Linked DNA regions of Blastochloris tepida. The protein of the gene in region 1 binds, or shares a complex with, the protein of each later gene. Links are inferred from orthologs where the notes say so. Each region holds a gene or a part of one and is shown in the gene's direction. Other genes may lie near its edges.

Evidence for each region.
Region 2: the proteins of carA (region 1) and carB are in contact, whole or in part, in a solved structure (PDB 1KEE), measured with the Escherichia coli proteins. The link is inferred for Blastochloris tepida from one-to-one orthologs.

Annotation. Positions count from the first base shown.
Region 1 is NZ_AP018907.1:3,410,181-3,413,455, forward strand. What follows is about bases 188-3,153. They hold carA (glutamine-hydrolyzing carbamoyl-phosphate synthase small subunit), read left to right. Parts: upstream 188-1,053; coding sequence 1,054-2,253; downstream 2,254-3,153. Other genes in these bases: ybaK (Cys-tRNA(Pro) deacylase), read left to right, coding at 188-314; BLTE_RS15475 (GatB/YqeY domain-containing protein), read right to left, coding at 388-840; BLTE_RS15485 (hypothetical protein), read left to right, coding at 2,623-2,883. Outside these bases: more of ybaK, read left to right, coding at 1-187; BLTE_RS15490 (hypothetical protein), read left to right, coding at 3,181-3,275. UniProt on the Escherichia coli protein: Small subunit of the glutamine-dependent carbamoyl phosphate synthetase (CPSase).
Region 2 is NZ_AP018907.1:2,838,899-2,843,237, forward strand. The notes cover bases 307-4,336. They hold carB (carbamoyl-phosphate synthase large subunit), read left to right. Parts: upstream 307-671; coding sequence 672-4,136; downstream 4,137-4,336. Other genes in these bases: BLTE_RS12895 (GtrA family protein), read right to left, coding at 307-629. Outside these bases: more of BLTE_RS12895, read right to left, coding at 105-306. UniProt on the Escherichia coli protein: Large subunit of the glutamine-dependent carbamoyl phosphate synthetase (CPSase).

The DNA of each region.
Region 1 (3,275 bases):
GCAAGCCGGCGGTGGCGATCATCGCCTCCGACCGCACGGTGAGCCTCAAGAAGCTCGCCGCCGCGGCCAAGGTGAAGGAGGCGGCGATGATGGCGCCGGCCGCGGCCGAGCGCATCACCGGCTATCATGTCGGCGGCATCTCGCCGCTCGGCCAGAAGAAGCGGGTGCCGGCCTTCCTCGACGCGGCGGCGATGGCGCACGCCACCGTGCTGGTGAATGGCGGCCGGCGCGGCCTGCAGATCGAGCTTGCGCCCGCCCGCCTCGCGGCGCTGACCGGGGCGCAGGTGGTCGATCTGGAGCATGCGCCGGGTTGATCAAACGGCGTCCGACCCGATCTGCCGGAAAGCGCATCGTGCGGTTTCCCAGCCCAATCGGCCGGAAACCGCATCACCCCAGCGCGGCCTTGACCCAGCCGGACGCCTTGCCGAAATCCATGCGGCCGCCGAAGCGCTCCTTCAGCACCGCCATCACCTTGCCCATGTCCTTCATGCCGGCGGCGCCGATCTCAGCCACCACCGCGGCGATCGCCGCCTTCGCCTCGTCCTCGCCGAGCTGCTGGGGCAGGAAGGAGGCGATGATGTCGATCTCCTCGCGCTCCTGGGCGGCGAGCTCGGGGCGGCCATTGTCGGCGTAGATCGTCGCCGACTCCTGGCGCTGCTTGATCATCTTGGCCAGCAGCCCGAAGATCTCGTCGTCCGACAGCGGCCCCTTGCCGTTGCCGCGGGCGTCGATGTCGCGGTCCTTGAGCGCGGCGGTGATCAGCCGCAGCGTCGACATCCTGCGCTTGTCCTGGGCCTTGACTGCGGCGGTCAGCGCCTCGGTGAGGGTGGTGCGGATCACGGGACAAACCTTTCGTAAGCTGACAAAGCGCCCGCCGGAACGACGGCGGCATCGCTTTATCTGATTGATAAAACGTGGAAATTTCCATTCGTGCGGCGGTTGACGCGCGGACCGTTGTCACTTAGGTTCGCAGGTCAAGATCCGACAACGTCCCGTGTCCGGGCGTCGCGTTTGCGGCGTGCGCCCGCGCGCGGCCACATATGTAGGCGAGCGATGGGCAGCGAACAAGACAATCAGAACACCGGCTGGCAGGACCCGAAGCCCACCGCGCTCCTGGTGCTGGCCGACGGGCTGGTGCTCGAAGGGTTCGGGCTCGGCGCCACCGGACAGGCGGCCGGCGAGGTGTGCTTCAACACCGCGATGACCGGCTATCAGGAGATCCTGACCGACCCGTCCTATGCCGGGCAGATCATCACCTTCACCTTCCCGCACATCGGCAATGTCGGCACCAATGACGACGACATCGAGACCGTCAACATGGCGGCGGTGCTCGGCGCCTGCGGCGTGGTGCTGCGCGCGCCGATCACCGGCGCCTCGAACTGGCGCGCCGCCAAGCATTTCGACGCGTGGCTGAAGGCACGCGGCATCATCGGCATCTCCGGTCTCGACACCCGGGCACTCACGGCCCGCATCCGCGAGGCCGGCATGCCGAACGCGGTGATCGCCCACGCGCCGGACGGCGGGTTCGACGTCGAGGCGCTGAAGCGCGCCGCCGCGGCGCTGCCCGCGATGGACGGGCTCGACCTCGTGCCGAAGGTCGCCGCCACCCAGCGCTACGGCTGGGACGAGACGGTGTGGGCGTGGCCCGGCGGCTATGGCCGGCAGCAGGCGACGAGCCGCCACGTCGTCGCCATCGACTACGGCATCAAGCGCAACATCCTGCGCCTGATCGCCACCACCGGCGCCAAGGTCACGGTGGTGCCGCCGACCGCCTCGGCGGCCGACATCCTGGCCTTGAACCCGGACGGCGTGTTCCTCTCCAACGGCCCCGGCGATCCGGCGGCGACCGGCCAGTATGCCGTGCCGGTGATCCAGACGCTGCTGGCGGAGAAGGTGCCGACCTTCGGGATCTGCCTCGGCCACCAGATGCTCGGCCTCGCGGTCGGCGCCCGGACGCGCAAGATGCGCCAGGGCCATCACGGCGCCAATCACCCGGTCAAGGACCTCACCACCGGCAAGGTCGAGATCACCTCGATGAACCACGGCTTCGCGGTGGACCGCGACTCGCTGCCGGGCAACGCGGTGGAGACCCACGTGTCGCTGTTCGACGGCTCGAACTGCGGCATCGCGCTCACCGACCGGCCGGCCTTCTCGGTGCAGTACCACCCCGAGGCCTCGCCCGGCCCGCAGGACAGCCATTACCTGTTCGCCCGCTTCGCCGAGATGATGGCGAGCCGCAAGGCGGTGGTCTGAGGCGGTTTTCCGGTTTCGGGCTTCGCGCCCCCTCGAAAAGCCCCCCACCCCCGACCCCTCCCCACCATTCACTGCGTTCATGGGGGGAGGGGAGAAGGCCGCGGGCCTGTCCCGGCCGTTCCCCGTTGTACTCGTGGGGAGAAGAGGCGCCCCTTCTCCCCTCCCCCCGCGAGCGGTGGGGAGGGGTCGGGGGTGGGGGGACGCGCCGCCGTCCGGGTGGGGGAACGCGCCGCCCGGCGCGCGTGATCTTCATTCGGGCGCTTGTCACCTTCACCCCGCCGCGCCCTGCCTGACCGGATTTCCGCCGATCCTTCAAAATTTAAGCAGTCGGGAGAGCGGCGGTTAACGCTATTTCCACCGCTGGTGTGCATGCTGCCGGTCCTGTGCGAGGCGCAGGAGGGCGGCATGTCGAGGGTGCAGATCACGGCGTTTGCGGCGGTGCTTGCGGCCATCGCTTTCACATGGCTCGCCAATGTCGCGGCCTCGGTCGGCGACTCGCTGACGAGCCAGCTCGCCCGCAAGCAGGCCAACCCGCCGCCGGTCCGCACCCGCGTCATCACCTCGATCCTCGATCCCGACCCGACCATCGTCGGCGCGATCCCCAAACGGGCGGACGGCCTGCGGCCCTGAATCTCTTCCCGACCCGACGCGACCCGCCCCGGCCCGCCGGACGATTTGTCGCAAAGTCGCCGGATCGCGGAGAGGTTTCGTTAACCTTTCGGTCACCACCGCGCGCCTAGGCTTGGCGCGGCCTTCCGGACAACCATCTGCAACCCGGAAGGCGGCCTTGCCGGATCGCCGACCTCCGCGGCGGCGTCCGGCGAGCGGGCTACGCGTCTCCGGCTTCGTGAGCCGGACTCCATCTGCTGACCAAGGGAGGCGCGCGTGAGTGTTGCTTTGAGACGGAATCTCCGCCGGATCACCCTGATGCGCCGTGTGGCGACGGGCATCGAATACGGCCTGCTGGCGATCGGGGCGGCGATCGTCGGCTTCGCCACGCTGATCCTGGTCGAGGACACCGG
Region 2 (4,339 bases), 570 kb from region 1 along the record:
TCCGCCGTTCTGGGATCGCTGTCCGGACGATGCCCCCTTTTGCGGAAAACGGTCCCGGGCCTTCGGCCCTTGCCCGAGAGGACAGGGCTCCCCCTCCCCCAACGTCAGGCTGCGTCGCGGAAGGTCCAGAAGCGGTTGCCTAGGAAGGTCCACACCAGCACGATGCCGGTGGTGATGACCTGTGCCACGAGCCAGTGCAGCCCGGCGCGGGTGGTCAGCACCTCCATCAGCAGGCCGGTGAGCACGAAGGCCACCCCCGCCACCACCGCGAAGCGCGGCACGGCGGCGGCATGGCTGCGCGCGCTGTCGAAGGTGAAGCGCCGGTTGAGCACGTAGGACACCACGCCGCCGACCGTGAAGCCAATGAGCGCGGCGAGGCTCGCCCGCAGGCTGGCCGCCTCCACCAGCAGGGCCAGCACGGCATAGTGGGCGGCGGTGGCGACGGCGCCGACCCCAGCGAAGGCGGCGAACTGGCGGGCGAGGCGCTTGAGCATGGGGCCGGCATAGCCGGTGGGCAGCGCGCTGTCGACGGCAGCGGCCGGCTTCCCTCCCCGGCAATTCTCCTCTAAAGGAGAGGCAGGGTTGCCGGCCTTTCGGCAATAGATCGCCCACCGGTGAGGGCGCGCCATGGGGCGCTGCCCTTTTTTCGTGTGCGCCAACAGCACTCTGCCATGCCCAAACGGACTGACATCTCCACGATTCTGATCATCGGCGCGGGGCCGATCGTCATCGGCCAGGCCTGCGAGTTCGACTATTCCGGCACGCAGGCGGTGAAGGCGCTCAAGGAGGAGGGGTACCGGGTCGTCCTGGTCAACTCCAACCCCGCCACCATCATGACCGATCCGGATCTCGCCGACGCCACCTATATCGAGCCGATCACGCCGGAGATCGTGCGCCGGATCATCGCCAAGGAGCGTGGCGACCGCACCAAGGGCTTCGCGCTGCTGCCCACCATGGGCGGGCAGACCGCGCTCAACTGCGCGCTGTCGCTCGAAAAGATGGGCGTGCTGGAGGAGTTCGACGTCGAGATGATCGGCGCCAAGGCCCAGGCCATCGACAAGGCCGAGGACCGCCAGCTGTTCCGCGAGGCGATGAACCGCATCGGGCTGGAGACGCCGCGCTCGCGTCTCGCCAACGCCTCCGACCTCAAGAAGGCCAACCGCGACGCCTACAAGGCCGAGATCGCCCGCATCAGCGCGCAGGACATTCCCGACGCTGATAAGGCCGAGCAGATCAAGGCGTTCGAGAAGACGTGGCTCAAGGGCGAGGTCGAGCGGCGCAAGCGCTACCAGGACAAGGCGCTGATCGAGGCACTGGAGGCGCTGGACTATGTCGGGCTGCCGGCCATCATCCGCCCGTCCTTCACGCTGGGCGGCACCGGCGGCGGCATCGCCTACAACAAGGCCGAGTTCCTGGAGATCGTCGAGCGCGGGCTCGACGCCTCGCCCACCCACGAGGTGCTGATCGAGGAATCGGTGCTGGGGTGGAAGGAGTTCGAGATGGAGGTGGTCCGCGACCGGGCGGACAACTGCATCATCATCTGCTCGATCGAGAACGTCGATCCGATGGGCGTGCACACCGGCGATTCGATCACCATCGCGCCGGCGCTGACGCTCACGGATAAGGAATACCAGATCATGCGCGACGCCTCGATCGCGGTGCTGCGCGAGATCGGGGTGGAGACCGGCGGCTCCAACGTGCAGTTCGCGGTCAATCCCAAGGACGGGCGGCTCGTCGTCATCGAGATGAACCCGCGCGTGTCGCGCTCCTCGGCGCTGGCGTCGAAGGCCACCGGCTTCCCGATCGCCAAGGTCGCCGCCAAGCTCGCCGTCGGCTACACGCTGGACGAGATCGCCAACGACATCACCGGCGGCGCCACGCCCGCCTCGTTCGAACCGACGATCGACTACATCGTCACCAAGATTCCGCGCTTCGCCTTCGAGAAGTTCTCTTCCTCCGATCCGACGTTCAACGTGTTGACCACGGCGATGAAGTCGGTCGGCGAGGCGATGGCGATCGGCCGCACCTTCGAGGAGAGCCTGCAGAAGGCGCTGCGCTCGCTGGAGACCGGCCTCACGGGCCTCGACGAGATCGAGATCGAGGGGCTCGGCCAGGGCGACGACAAGAACGCCATCCGCGCGGCGCTCGGCACGCCGACGCCTGGGCGGCTGCTGCAGGTCGCGCAGGCGATGCGGCTCGGCTGGAGCGACGACCAGATCCACGAAAGCTGCAAGATCGACCGCTGGTTCCTGGAGCGCATCCGCGCCATCGTCGAGATGGAGGCGGAGATCCGCGCCAAGGGCCTGCCCGGCAGCGCGGCCTCGATGCGCCGGCTGAAGGCGATGGGCTTCTCGGATGCGCGCCTCGCCAAGCTCACCGGCAAGAGCGAGGCCGAAGTGCGCTCCGCCCGCCACGCGCTGGATGTGCGCCCGGTCTACAAGCGCATCGACACCTGCGCCGCCGAGTTCGCCTCGCCCACCGCCTACATGTACTCGACCTACGAGACGCCGTTCGCGGGCGCGCCGGCCGACGAGGCGCGGCCCTCCAACCGCGCCAAGGTGGCGATCCTCGGCGGCGGGCCGAACCGCATCGGCCAGGGCATCGAGTTCGACTATTGCTGCTGCCACGCCTCGTTCGCCCTGCGCGATGCCGGGTTTGAAACGATCATGATCAACTGCAATCCGGAGACGGTGTCGACCGACTACGACACCTCGGACCGGCTCTATTTCGAGCCGCTCACCACCGAGGACGTCACCGAGATCCTCGCGCGTGAACAAACGAATGGCCGCCTGCACGGGGCCATCGTGCAGTTCGGCGGCCAGACGCCGCTGAAGCTCGCCCAGTCGCTGGAAGAGGCGAACATCCCGATCCTCGGCACCTCGCCCGACGCCATCGACCTCGCCGAGGACCGCGACCGCTTCAAGCAGCTTCTCGACAGGCTCGGCCTGAAGCAGCCGCAGAACGCCATCGCCGTGAGCCCGGAGGATGCGCGCGCCAAGGCCGCCGGTATGGGCTATCCCATCGTCATCCGCCCCTCCTACGTGCTGGGCGGCCGGGCGATGGAGATCGTGTTCGACCCCGGCCATCTCGACCGCTACCTGGAGCGGCTGACGCGCGACCTCGCCCGTCCCGGCGAGCTGGTGGTCTCCGACAAGCGGCCGCTGCTGCTCGACCGCTACCTCGCCGACGCCATCGAGATCGACGTCGACTGCCTGTCCGACGGCAAGGACACCTTCGTCGCCGGCGTGATGGAGCACATCGAGGAGGCCGGCATCCATTCCGGCGATTCGGCCTGCTCGCTGCCGCCGCACTCGCTGACGGAGGAAACGATCGCCGAGCTGGAGCGCCAGACCCGCGCCATGGCGCTGGCGCTCAATGTCGGCGGGCTGATGAACGTGCAGTACGCGCTGAAGAACGGCGACATCTACGTGCTGGAGGTCAATCCGCGCGCCTCGCGCACCGTGCCGTTCGTGGCCAAGGTGATCGGCCTGCCGATCGCCAAGATCGCCTCGCGCATCATGGCCGGCGAGACGCTGGCGAGCTTCGGCCTCAAGCCGCGCAAGCTCAACCATATCGGCGTCAAGGAGGCGGTGTTCCCGTTCGCGCGCTTCCCCGGCGTCGACACTGTGCTCGGCCCGGAGATGCGCTCGACCGGCGAGGTGATGGGGCTCGACCGCAGCTATCCGGCGGCCTTCGCCAAGTCGCAACTCGGCTCCGGCACCAAGGTGCCGCGCACCGGCACGGTGTTCGTGTCGGTGAAGGAGGCGGACAAGCCGCGCGTGCTGCCGGTGGCCCGGCTGCTGCACGAGCTCGGCTTCAAGCTCATCGCCACCTCGGGCACCCAGCGCTTCCTGATGGAGAACGGTGTGCCGGCAACCAAGATCAACAAGGTGCTGGAAGGCCGGCCGCACATCGTCGACGCCATCAAGAACGGCGAGGTGCAGCTGGTGTTCAACACCACCGACGGCGCCCAGGCGCTGTCCGACAGCCGTTCGCTCCGGCGGGCCGCCCTCTTGCACAAGGTGCCCTATTACACCACCCTCTCCGGAGCGGTGGCGGCGGCGGAGGGAATCAAGGCCTATCTCGGCGGCGATTTCGAGGTCCAGGCGCTGCAGGCCTATTTCGACGCCGCGTGATACCCTTTCTCCGGAGCCGCGGCGCGGTCGCAGGACAGCGAAGAGGCCGGGGCAGTGAGGTGTTGACGTTCGGGCGATCACGCCGTGATCCCCGAGCGGGTGTGATGCGGGTCACAATGGGCGGCGGCACGGCCGCCGATCGCGTGCCAGCGTCAATATGCGTGAATGCCCCGGGCCGAGGATGATTCGGCCGCGGGCGTTTG